Regions from separate parts of the Cohnella hongkongensis genome, predicted to be linked through region 3. Evidence: riboswitches for the same ligand, from Rfam matches in the RefSeq annotation. Region 3 holds a riboswitch; each other region holds the start of a gene.
The links. Region 3 has a riboswitch for cyclic di-GMP ahead of ACFO3S_RS26995 (PilZ domain-containing protein). Riboswitches for the same ligand answer to the same signal wherever they lie in the genome.

Region 1 (4,158 bases), on a different contig from region 3:
AAGTGGCTCCCCCTCCTGAAGGCCGTTTGTCGGCCTATGATTTCTTCCCCTTAGTCTGTCCTTCGGGGAAGAAATATATTCCATCCGGTCAGCCCGTTCTCCGCCGAGAGTTAACTGATTCGGATACGCTGTACAGTTTTTGTTCAGCCGGATCATTTATGATTTTATAGTCGGGGGCATCTCCCTGTTAGAACGCGCAAGCTTAACGATAAAGCACTTGCAACGCCAGGAGGACGTGAATGAAAAAAATAGCCTACGCTTTGATCGCCGCCGGGCTTATTCTGGTCGCCTTCCCCTTCGTCCGCGAATATGTCGATGACCGGGAGCAGAAGCGGCTGCTAAGCGAAATGGAAAGGTCGTTGTCTACCGTCGATCCGACGCGCTCATACGCCTTGCAGCAGGAATTCGTTCAGCTTTCCGAAGTGCTCGATCGAGGAATCGAAGGACCCGTCGAGTCCAATGCGCCCGATGAAGAATCGGTGCCTATGGACGACAAGACGATCGCCATCATTCAGATTGACAAAATCGATCTGAAGCTGCCGATTCTGGCGGGAGCGACGCAGAAAAATATGAAAGTCGGCGCCGCTCATATGACGGAGACGGCCCCGCTCGGCGAGGTCGGCAATGCGGCGGTCGCCGCCCACCGCGCAAGAACGAAGGGGCGAATGTTTAACCGGCTTGACGAGATGGAGATCGGAGATCGAATCGATATTCGGCTGAGGGACAGGAGCATCGCCTACCGCGTGACGGACATCAAAGTCGTCGTTCCGACCGATCTCTCCGTACTGAACGCGGACGGAAACAAAGCGATTCTGACCTTGATTACGTGCGACCCGCTCGTTAATCCTACGCATCGGCTCATCGTCCACGCCGAGCTTATCGAAGAGGATGCTTGAGAACGCCCGCAACAATGCAAAACAGGCCGGAATCGATGACGATTCCGGCCTGTTTCTTCTGAAAATCTAATAATATTTGATTGCCGTATAGTCGCTTCCCTTTTTGGCGAACGCTGCGTTTTTCTTGTTTTTGCCAAGGCCTGCGTCCACTGTCGTGTCCACGACGACCCACTTGCCGTTCAGATAGACTTCGTTCCATGCATGGTATTCCGCCACATGCGTCGAAGTTCCCATCGCCAGCTTGGTCGGGATGCCCGCGCTGCGCAGCATTGCCGCGTACAAAGTCGCATACCCGTAACAGATCGCTTGTCCCGATGCCAGCGTCTCGTCTATATCCGGCAAGTAGTCCGCAGTGACCTTGCGCGCCAGTTCCTTATCGTAGCTCACATTTTGAACGATATATTCGTAGACCGCTTTGGCCTTCTCTTCGTCGGTGGTTGCGTTGCGAGTCAATTCCTTCGCTTTGGCAAGCGCCTCCTCCGCGTCCTTCCAACCGATATTTTGAGTGGAATTCAGATAAACATCGGTCGTTCTCGCAACGGCGACGTCGATCTTCTCCGAGGAAAGGACGCGGTACTTCGTACCGGATACGTTCTCCAGCACGGCAACCTCGTATTGCCCGTTCCCCATCTGCAGCGGCAGCCAAGTCGTCTGTCCTTTCGCCTCTGGGGTCAGCGTATAGATATAGCTTGCGCTTCCCTTCGATATTTTCGCTTTCGTGTTCACGGAAGGCTTGTACGCCAACCGAATGCCGATCGTCCCCTTGTCCAATTGGGACGTGTCCAGAGTCGCCTTGTTCGCTCCCGCGCTTCCATAGGCGACAGCCGGAATTGCGGCGAAGAGAACAAGCGCCGACAAGAGCAGTCGAGCATATCTGAACATGGATAAACTCCTTTCGGTAGCTGGCTGTCATCCTTCTTGCGGAAGGGAAGACCCTCTAGCTTTGCGCCACTGCCTTTCGACAGGTTTGCCATTATCGTGAAGCTTGTCCGAATAAAACAAAAAAAGCCGAGTCCTTCGGTAGCTGGCTGTCATCCTTCCTGCGGAAGGGAAGACCCTCTAGCTTTGCGTCGCTGTCTTTCGACAGGTTTGCCGTTATCGAGCTTGCTTTTGTAATTAAATTATAGCGAATTTTCGTCGAATTTGCAAGGAAAAACCTGCCAGTCAATCGGCAGGTTTTTCGCTATTTTCTCTAATTCGACTTTGATTTTTTCTCTCTATTTCTCTATCTCTCTAGTTTTTCTTCATACGGAAAATACGATTGCGATTCATGAGGAACGCTCCTGCAGCGATAAGCGCCACACCGGCCAGCTGAAGCGGCAGCGAACTGTTCTCGCCGGTTTTCGGCAAAGTCTTGGTGCTGCCCGGAGCTTGTTCCTCGTCAGATACCCCGCCGCGTGGAACGTCTTCCACGTCGATCTCGACGAGAATTTCTTGTTCGTTGCCATCCGAATCGGTAATGACGATGGTGAAGGAATCTTTGCCTTTGTAGTCTTTGTCAGGCGTGTATTCCCATTTGCCGTCCGGCGTAATGCGGACCGTACCGTGCTCCGGCTCTTCGCCGACTCTCACCTTGCCGCCTTCCGGAACTTCCGTTTTTCCTTCCACCGGCTTGTCGTTCGTCGTTTTCTCTTCAATCTTCGTTTCCGGCTGCTTCGGTTCCTCCGGATCTGTCGGATCTGTCGGATCCGTCGGTCCCGGCGTTTCGGAAGGCTCTGGAGATTCAGTAGGCTTCGGAGACTCCGTAGGTTCTGGAGATTCCGTAGGCTCAGGCTCCTCCGTTGGCTTCGGCGTCTCCGGAGGAGGCGTCCAACCTCCGCCGCCCGAGCTCGGAATTCTCTCGTTTGTTTTTTCTACCAGAACCGTCGACGTCTGATTCGTCGTAATCTCGAATTCGACCGGATCCGCGTTCAGACGATAGTCGTTAGGAGCTTTCACCTCGATCAGCCGATACTTGTTCGCCGGCAAATCTTCAAGGAAAAGTTGACCGTTCGAATCAGTCGTCAGCTTGGATGCGTCGATGCCGGAAACTGGCTTGAAGATCGGGTTACCTTCCAGATCCATTGCCGTCGTCTGTTCTTGCAGTTCGAAGACGGCTCCGCCGAGAACCAGAGTTTTGCTCGCATTGTACTTCGTCAATCGGACGGAACGATCGTTCGCCTTGTTCTCTATCGTGATTATCGTCGTTGGCTGTGTAATCACAATCGCGGTCTCGGCTTGTTCGATTACGAAACCTTCAGCTTCCATTTCCTCCAACGTATAGTTTCCATAATCCAAGCCTGTAAACCTAATTACGCCATTGACGTCCGTTCGATCTTCACCCACAACAGTGCCATTGGCATCTTTCAGTTGAAACTTAATATCTTTCAATTTTTCTTCCGTCTTAGCATTTACCTTAATGACCACAAGCTCGCCGCCCGTGCCTTTCGAATTCTTTGCTTCGAGTTCGACAATCTCAGTCTGATTGGCCGCAATGTCCAACTGGATCGGCGTCGGATCCAACGAATAGAACAACGGAGCCTTCACTTCCTCCAGCTTGTAGGTGCCTGGGGCCAAATCCCTCGCAGCAATTTGTCCATTGCCATCCGTCGTCAACAGATCTCCAACCTGATTGCCATTCGAATCAAGCAGTTTAAACTCGGCGCCTTCCAATTTAATCGAGGTATTCGCGGAATCGACCTTGATTAGCTGGAAGCCCTGACGAATTTTCTTGTTTTCAATTTCGATCGGAACAGCATTTCCCTTAAAGTTAACGATTTTACCGGTTGCGAATTGCGAATCCCGAACATGCCCGTTCGGCGCTGCAGTCTCTACAATTAGATATGGCAATCCATTGGTATCATTGTATCGATAATCTTTAACCGTTTCGGCGGTTCCGTCCGAACCCGTTACCAGCGTCTCCAGAAGCACCGTTTTAGCGGAGTTCCACAGCTCGAATTGAGCATCGGCAAGCGGGTTACCTTCATCGTCCGACTTGACAATTTTAAGCTTCTGCTTTCCAGTGGAAGCTCCGGCGATCGCTCCTCCTAGGGAAACAACGATTTTCTTAATCTCGCTGTCCGTAACCGCAGACGAAGACTGTCCTTCAAATTCGGCTTTATTGCCGATTTCTTGGCCATTGTCCGCTGTAATATATGACTTGTAACGCAAAGTGTAGGCGGTCGTCAGCGGTTCCCTAAATGTTAGAGAATATGTGTTGTCTGTAACAACAAGATCATACAATGCCTTATCTTCTAGATCCAACTTAGTTCCTTCTATTCCA
Region 2 (4,158 bases), on a different contig from region 3:
AACATTTCCCGGACTTCCCAAATCGCCGAATCGATCAGATGAACGATCGACACCGCCTCCACATCCTGCTCGCTGAGAGCGACGCCCTGTCTGGCCAGCAGCCGGACATCGCGATCCGTCAGCACCCGCGAGACGGGAACGACCAGCGTGCCGCTGTCGTTGTAGATGTTGCGATTGACTCGCATCCCGATATATCCCTTTAGTTGACTCGAACCCATGTTCATCCCACCATGCTAATCTTTATGTTGCGCTTAGGGTCGACCGTTTAGATGTGCCTCTTCAAGGCCTGAACATCGAATACCGTGCGCCCGACCGGCTCGAAAATGTCCTTGCAGTACTTTCCGACGCAGACTCGCCCGGAATACATTTTATTCACCTGAACCTTTCGCCTTGCTTTCAGCACCGAGTTGGCCCCGGTCTGGCCGCCGACGGTCATCGCCTTGATGCTGTCGCCGGCGTCGAGCCGAGAACCCCGGCATATCGCCTGTTCTGACAGGAAGACGATGTTCCGGGCGGAATACAGCTCGCACAGCAGCACGCCGTCGCGGTGAATGACGATGTCTCCGTTCGACTTCAATTCGCTGCCCTGGCATTGGTTGATGCTGATCTCCACTTGCTCCTCCTGCATTCGGGCCACATCCCCGTGAGTGTCCTGAAGCAGCGCGAGAAATCCCTGGACGAACTCGCGGGTAGCCGTCTCGATCAGCTTCGTCGGCATCGTGAACACTTCGGAAATTTCCTTCAGCTTCTCGTACTCCGTCTGCCGGATGTTGCGAATGTTGGTGATGACGAACTGCAGCTCCTTGATCAGCGGAACGATCTCCCTCATCTTCGTCTCGAGGAGAAGCTGCACAATCTGGCCGAAGCGCACCGGCTGCCGCTTCGCCTCGAGCGCCCCCTCTAGCGTCCCGGACGCCGCGAGCAGCTTCTCTATCCAGTCGCAAAGCTGCTTGGACGTATGATAGAGACGATTGAACAAGACGCCGAAGTAACCGGAATACAGCCGACTGGAAATGACATTGCCGCGAACATTGATGCTGCCAGTGGCCGTGATCGTCGAATTGAACACATGACCGTAGACGTACACGTTGCCGAGCGATTCGACGATCATGTTGTCGGTGACGTCCCCGCAGACGATCACGTCTCCGGAAAACACGATATTGCCGGTCGAAATATCTACGTTGCCCGAGACGACGTACGAAGTGGAGACGTCGAACGTCTTGATCTTCCCCCCGGTTATTCTGGGCCTCCCCTGCTTCCTCGCGATGACCTGGCCGTCCGGGGTCAGCTCGACGCTGGGCTTCGTCAGAATAAACAGATCCTTGGGAGGCTGCGGCAGCGTAATGTTGCCCAACACGTCGTACCCGGCGGTTCCGTCCACCATCGGAATTTTCCGGGCCATCAGATCGCCCTTCTGGACGGTCGGAATCCGAAGGTGGTTGCGAAAGTCGATCACTCCGTCGGCTTCGAAAAACTCGCTCCTCACCTGCTGATCGAAATAAATTTCCAGCCGGGCGTCCTCGCCCTCTACCGACGGCTTGCCGCTGGCCACGACGACAGGCTCGAAGGTCGGGTTCAGCAGCTCCCTCTGAATGGCGCCGAATTCGATGCGGGACTTGATCGACATCTCCTCGAGCCTCGCCACCACGTCGGCTAACTGGACAGTTTTCAGAACGATGCTCTCGTCGTCCTCCGCCCGGACGATCACTCTCCGGTCGGGGCCGGCATCGACCAGTCTGGCCGCATAACGCTCTTTCGCGAACAGGCGCAGATGGGCCTGCAGCTTGTCCTCGGTAATCGTAATCTCGAATAGAGGCTGCTCCTCGATGCCCCACGTCATTTTGTCCTCGGCCCGCACTTGGGCTTCCCAGGCCACTTCCTCGCCGTTGACGAACAGCCGCACCGGGCTCATCGGGTAGATAACGGCATACTCGCCTCCGGGCCCGGGATTCTGCACATAGATTTGCTGATTGCGAACCCGAATCGTGCCGTCCTGTCCGGGAGAGCGCCCCCCCTCCTCCCGTTCGTCCGGTGCGGGCGCCGTCTCCGGCTCCCCCTCCCCGTCTTCGCCGCCGATATCCAGCCGGCGAATCAACTGTCTCAATTCGGATTCGGAAATATGCTTGTTCAAGCTTCACACCTCGCGACAACAAAAAAGACACTCTCCCGAATGGGAAAGTGCCTTAACGCTCCATTCGGCGGCCTGGCAGCCGTTGAACTGGGAAGTTCTTTAGGCCCATAGCTTTGCGTCCCTATCTTTCGAAAGGTTTGCCGTTTCCTGTATGCGTCTCCTCGATGTATATTTAACTAGTAAAATTGAACATCTCCGCCTATTTACGTCGTGCATCACTATTAATTATAAGTCTATAGTCGCAATGATTTCAAGAGATTTATCGATTAACCGCCGATTCCAGCCGGACGATCCATCCGAACGGATCCTCGACCGTTCCCCTCTGGATCCCCGTCATGAAGTCGTACACTCGGGCGGACAGCGGTCCGGTGCGCCCACCGTTCAACGTCAGCTTGTCGCCCCGCCAGTTCAACTCACCGATCGGAGAGATGACGGCCGCCGTGCCCGTGCCGAACGCTTCCTCCAGCGTTCCCTTCCGATAAGCCTCGACCAGCTCGTCGATCGAAACTGCGCGCTCCTCGACGTCGATCCCCCAATGCTTCAGCACTTGAAGGACGGAATCCCGCGTTACTCCGTCCAGAATGCTTCCGTTCAGCGCGGGGGTGACGACTTTGCCGGCGATCTTGAAGAAGACGTTCATGCTGCCGACCTCTTCGATATATTTGCGGTGCACGCCGTCCAGCCACAGCACCTGCGAATACCCTTTGCCGGATGCCTCCTCTTGCGCTTTAAGCCCTGCCGCGTAGTTGCCCCCGGTTTTGGCGTTGCCGACGCCGCCCGGCACCGCGCGGACGTATTCCGACTCCACATAGATCGTGACCGGGTTAATCCCTTCGGCGTAATAAGAGCCTACCGGGGACAAAATAATGATGAAATAATAGCTCTCCGAAGGGGATACGCCCAACGTCGCCTCGGTCGAGATGATGAACGGGCGAATGTACAGCGAAGTGCCCTCGTCTGTCGGAATCCAGTCCTCGTCGATCTCCAGCAGCTTCTTCAGCGCGGCCATCGCCAGATCCTCGTCGACCGGCGGAATGCTGAGACGGGCGTTGGAGCGGTTCAGCCTCTGCAAATTTTTGAAGGGCCGGAACAGCAGCGCCGATCCCCCCGGCGTCTTGTAGGCCTTCATGCCCTCGAAGACGGTCTGGCCGTAGTGAAACACTTTGGCGGCCGGATCGAGCGAGATCGGCTGGTAAGGTACGATTCTCATATCGTGCCAGCCTTGGCCTTCCGTATATTCCATGATAAACATATGATCCGTGAACTGCTTGCCGAAGACGAGCGACGAAGCTTCGGGTTTCTTCTTGGGGGCGGTCGTCCGCTCTACCGCGATGTTGTGGGCCATGTCCGCTTCTTCTCCTCCTTATTATGCGAGCGCTTTATAATTGAATGATACCAGAGCGGGATGTATATTGATAATATCTGTTTTGTCGGTAATGTATACCTTTCAGGTATGGAGGCGGTTTACATGGATATGCGGCAGCTTCGTTACTTTCTCGCGATCGCGCACGAAGGACAGATTACCCGGGCGGCCAAGCAGCTGAACATGGAGCAGCCTCCGCTCAGCCGCCAGCTCAAGCAGATGGAGCAGGAGCTTGGCGTCGTGCTGTTCGATCGCAACGGCAAGCGGCTTCAGCTAACCCAGGCCGGGGAGATGCTGAGAGATCGGGCCATCGCGCTGATGAAGCAGTTCGAAGATACGATCACCTACGTGCAGGAGCTCGGAGAGGGCGTACAGGGCGTTCTGTCGATCGGCGCGGTCGTATCGTGCGTCTCGCTGCTCCCTCCGGTTCTCCGCCGATTTACGGAGAAATATCCTCAGGTGACCTTCAAAATCCAGGAGGGCGATCACTTCCTGCTCGGGGAGCTGCTTGAGAACCGGGAGCTCGAATTTATCGTCACCCGACTTCCGTTCCAGTCCGACTTCCAATCCCAACACTATTCGATGCTTCCGCTGCCTTCCGATCCTTTCGTCGCGCTGCTCCCGGCGCAGTGGCTTCCGGCCGGGAAGACGTCGATGACGTTGG
Region 3 (4,158 bases):
AAGGCGATCGGCTGGGAGGCGAGCGTGATTTTGTCGGTTCCCTGCTGCCAGCACGAGCTGTTCCGCCAAATCTCCCAGCCCGCGCTGCAGCCGTTGCTGAAGCACGGCATTCTAAAGGAGCGGTTCGCGGCTCTTGCGACGGATGCGATTCGGGCGAATTTGCTGGAGCTTGCCGGCTATCGCACTCAGCTGCTCGAGTTTGTCGACTTGGAGCATACGCCGAAAAACCTGCTGATTCGAGCCGTTAAAGGCCGCGGCAAGCCCGATCTCGAGAATCTGAGAGCGGAGTACGAGCGTTTTCGCGATTTTCTGTCCGTTTCTCCCTACATGGAAAGGGATTTCAAACAATAAATCTAAAGTCTTATAAAAATAAGTAAAAAAGGACTTGAAATTGGATGGGAAATATATAAAATAAAGTCTTTCGATGGATATCTTATTGTCGGAAAAAGCGGCGATATGGTAAAATCAAACATGCCTGCCGCATTTTTTAATCCAGCCCTTTTATGAAAAGGTGAATGCCTTGGGAGTCGAATGGATTGATTTTATCCTTTTTCTTATGCTTTTTGTTTTATTCGTCGTCGTCATTGCCGTAAACAGAATCACGACGACGCATAAAGTGTATTTGGCGTTTCATTTTGTTATGATGTTATGGCCACTGGGGCAGTTCGCCGTTAAGCTGACGGATTTCCCGGGCGTTCAGCTGTTCTTCATCAACTTATCCTTCGTAGCCATGGGGGCGCTCGGCCCCGGATGGTTATTCTTTGTTTTTTTCCTGACGAACAAGGCGACGCAGATGAGGGGCGGGCGGGTTCTGCTGTATATTACGCCTGCGACACTGTGCGTCGCTGCGGCCCTGTGGAATCCGGACAACCTGTTCATGGCCCCGGCCGCGGACAACTATACGGTTCGTGAGTACGGCCCTCTGTTCTGGCTGCTTGTGCTCAGCCAGTTCGCGTACTTTTTTATCGCTCTGCTGAATATGTTCCAAGCGCTGAAAACGGTCACTTCCGTGAATCAGCGCAAGCAGCTTGCAACCGCTTTAATCGGCATGTTCGTGCTGACGGGACTCGGACTTCTCGACGTATTCGTCAACGTCCTGCTGGACGAGTGGCTGCCGGTCGTGCCGGGCTTGCTGTCGCTGGGCATTCTGCTGTCCGACCTCTGCTTCGTCATCGCCATCTACCGGTTCGGCATGCTGGACATTCTGAGCATGGCTCAACGGGACATTTTCGAGCATATGACGACCGGCGTGATCGTGGTGGACGAGAACGGCAAGGTGCTGGAGGTCAACCGCGGGGCGTCTCCCCTCGTTCAAGTAACGAAGGGAGACACGTTCGAGATGGAGAAGTTCCTGGCCCCGCTGCAGGTGCAGGGGGAAGTCTACGAATTTCTGTATCGCTATAATCACCATCCCCACGAGAAGCTGCAGATGGAGTTTTCGCTGCAGGATTCGTCGGGCCGACACGTCTCGATTCAAATTTCGCCCGTCCTGGACAGCAGGAAGACGCTGCTGGGGCGGATCATTACGTTTCACGACGTCTCGGAGCTGCGCAAGCTGGTCGTGGAGATGAACCGCAAGAACGAAGCGCTGCACGAGCGCAATCTGGAGCTGATCACGATCCAGGAAGAGCTGTTTCGCGTCAATCAGAAGCTGGAGCAGATGGCCGTCACCGACGGATTGACCGGGTGCTTCAACCGCAGATATTTAATGCAGCAGTTGGAGCATGAAGTGCTGTTGAACATGAGGTATCAGATTCCGTTCGCCATCTTCCTGTTCGATATCGACCATTTTAAACAAATCAACGACAAATACGGCCATCTCGTCGGCGACGAGGTGCTTCGCAGCACGGCGGACACCGTCCGGTCCATGCTTCGGAGAACCGATATTCTGGCCCGTTACGGGGGAGAGGAATTCACCGTATATTTGCCTCATACGAACCGGGAGCAGGCGGAGCTGCTGGCGGAAAGAATTATGCTGGCCGTCGGAGAAAATCAGGTTGACGCGGGCTCGGAGAAGGTAGGCGTCACGATCAGTATGGGGGTGCTGTCCGAATCCAGCGAAAATCTGAAGTTCGGCGATCCCAAGGAATATTTGCGAGAGGTGTTCTCGAGCGCGGACGCCGCGCTGTACAAGGCGAAGAACGAAGGGCGGAACCGGGTGGTCATGGCTCGCTGAGAGGTGAGACCGTCGGCAAAAAACATATGACGAAAAGCGGTTAAATATGGTACAATCATGCCATCGAGATGGATGACGATAAAGGCAAACTTGCCGAAAGGCAAGGACGCAAAGCTACAGGGTCTAATGTCTTGCGGACGATGACAGCCTGGCTGCCGATAGTCCCCACATGGATGATTCAGGCGAAGCGGGCTGCTCTATATAGAGAGTTGCCTGTTTTTTTTGCATATAGAGAAGCAGACAGGCAGGAGATGGAGGGACGTGGATGGCCTATACTGGAGACAACAGAGTCGCTTTATCCGACAAGGACTTGCTTCCCTTGAACGTGCTGCTGCACTGCCGAACCGTCGTGGAGGGGAAAAATTTCGTCACGACGGGCGTCATGACCTATGTGGAGGGCGAGCTGTTCGAGGTCGAGATTCCGGAGTTCGAGCAGTTCGATCTGGGAGAAACGGTGAAGCTGACCGTATACTCCCCGGCGGGGATTCAGTCCATGTCATCGATTGTGTTCGCGAAATACGAAGGAGCGATCGCGCTTCTGCAGCCCCCCGAGCTGCAAAAGAGATTCAAGGAAAGAAGGGAGCATCCCCGGGTCGAGATCGACGGGAGCGTCAAGAGGGTTCGCGTGCTGAGCGATTCCGGAGAGGGAGCGGACGTCCCGGATGCGGAAAGCCTCAAAATTCACGACATCAGCATATCCGGAATCAGCTTCTCCGGCTCCGACGCCCCGCATTTCGCGTCGAAGTCGAGGTTGAGGGCGACGATCGAGATCGGCATTACGTTCGACTGCGAGCTCGAAATCGTACGCCGCGAGCGTCTGGAGGAATCGATTCTGTGCGGGGCCAGGATGCATGTTGTCGAGCCCGAGATGCTTCGCCCGCTGCGCGCGCTCATTCTGCGTCAGCAGGTACAGAAAAATGCGAATACCCGCCGCAGCGCCGTCAAGAAAAGCTAGCGGAAAAAAGAAGCAGACCCGGCCGGGTCTGCTTTTTGCGCGATTCTGCGTCTAGAGGACGCCGAGGGCATTTTTGCTTGGGCGAGCGTGAATGAGCGGCATATCCCTTCCTCGCCCTTCGCCTCCGTTGGCTTATCCCCCGAACGCGTCGCGGAAAGCTTTCATGAGCTTGGCCCGATCGACGTTCCACAGCTCGGCGATGTCTCCGCTGACTTCCTCGTCCCACCAGTCGGCCAGCTTCTTGCGATTGCTCTTGTTTTCCGCGATCCACATCAGATTGCCGATCACCCGCTTGAAATACAGCTCTTCCGCTTGCCGGACAAGCGGGGAAGGGATGTGCTGCTTTAGCCTTTTGACGGTCCGGTACAGCTCGTTCGAACAAGCCCGGCGAATGCTGCGCGGCGTCGGCAGCGGGGCGGAGTGCTTTTCCTGAAACATTTTCACCGGCTACACCTGCCTCTCTTCCATACCCTATGCGGGAGAAAAAGCGGCGGTCACCGCCAGGCTATTGAATGACGAGGTACCCGACCATCGGGCCGCCCGTTTTCGGATCGGCATGCGTCTGACAGATGATCGTATAAATACCGGCTTCCTTCGGCGTGAAATTGACGACGGTCGTCTTGCCTTTGCTGATGTTGCCCTTGATATCCAAGCCTTCGATGACGAACGGATGGGACTGGCCGTTGATGCCGGTAATCCGCAGTTCGACCGGAACGCCTTTCTTGGCGACGACCGTACCCGGGTAGAACAGGTAAGTCTCGAGCTTCTTGCCGTTATCCGCCGTAGCCGTAAACTCTCCCGTCGTCAGATGCAGCACCTGCTTGCCCGCTTCCTGGCCAGCAGGGGCCATCGCGGGCTTCGATTGCTGCCAGCCGATGTAGGCCCCGGCCAAAATGACGACCGCCGCGATCACGGCGTACAGTTGGATCTTCTTGCGATTAAGGATGACGATCTTATTCATGCCGCGCTCTCTCCTCTTCAACTTTGTCCACCTCTATGTCCACCTCAATGTCCACCTAATCGAAGT

Region 1: another riboswitch for cyclic di-GMP. It lies ahead of ACFO3S_RS12900 (transglutaminase-like domain-containing protein); the one in region 3 lies ahead of ACFO3S_RS26995 (PilZ domain-containing protein).
Region 2: another riboswitch for cyclic di-GMP. It lies ahead of ACFO3S_RS08465 (DUF342 domain-containing protein); the one in region 3 lies ahead of ACFO3S_RS26995 (PilZ domain-containing protein).

The regions. Positions count from the first base shown of each region.
Region 1 is NZ_JBHSEP010000008.1:87,787-91,944, forward strand. Features, by position in the region: gene ACFO3S_RS12895 (class D sortase) at 240-896, shown strand; gene ACFO3S_RS12900 (transglutaminase-like domain-containing protein) at 963-1,778, opposite strand; cyclic di-GMP riboswitch class I at 1,791-1,878, opposite strand; cyclic di-GMP riboswitch class I at 1,913-2,000, opposite strand; gene ACFO3S_RS12905 (collagen binding domain-containing protein) at 2,130-4,158, opposite strand, start outside.
Region 2 is NZ_JBHSEP010000004.1:260,234-264,391, reverse strand. Features, by position in the region: gene ACFO3S_RS08470 (HD-GYP domain-containing protein) at 1-185, opposite strand, end outside; gene ACFO3S_RS08465 (DUF342 domain-containing protein) at 266-2,131, opposite strand; cyclic di-GMP riboswitch class I at 2,195-2,283, opposite strand; gene ACFO3S_RS08460 (branched-chain amino acid aminotransferase) at 2,391-3,476, opposite strand; gene ACFO3S_RS08455 (LysR family transcriptional regulator) at 3,600-4,158, shown strand, end outside.
Region 3 is NZ_JBHSEP010000033.1:5,056-9,213, forward strand. Features, by position in the region: gene ACFO3S_RS26985 (class I SAM-dependent methyltransferase) at 1-351, shown strand, start outside; gene ACFO3S_RS26990 (histidine kinase N-terminal 7TM domain-containing diguanylate cyclase) at 557-2,176, shown strand; cyclic di-GMP riboswitch class I at 2,250-2,336, shown strand; gene ACFO3S_RS26995 (PilZ domain-containing protein) at 2,442-3,131, shown strand; gene ACFO3S_RS27000 (dehydrogenase) at 3,264-3,575, opposite strand; gene ACFO3S_RS27005 (cupredoxin domain-containing protein) at 3,637-4,092, opposite strand.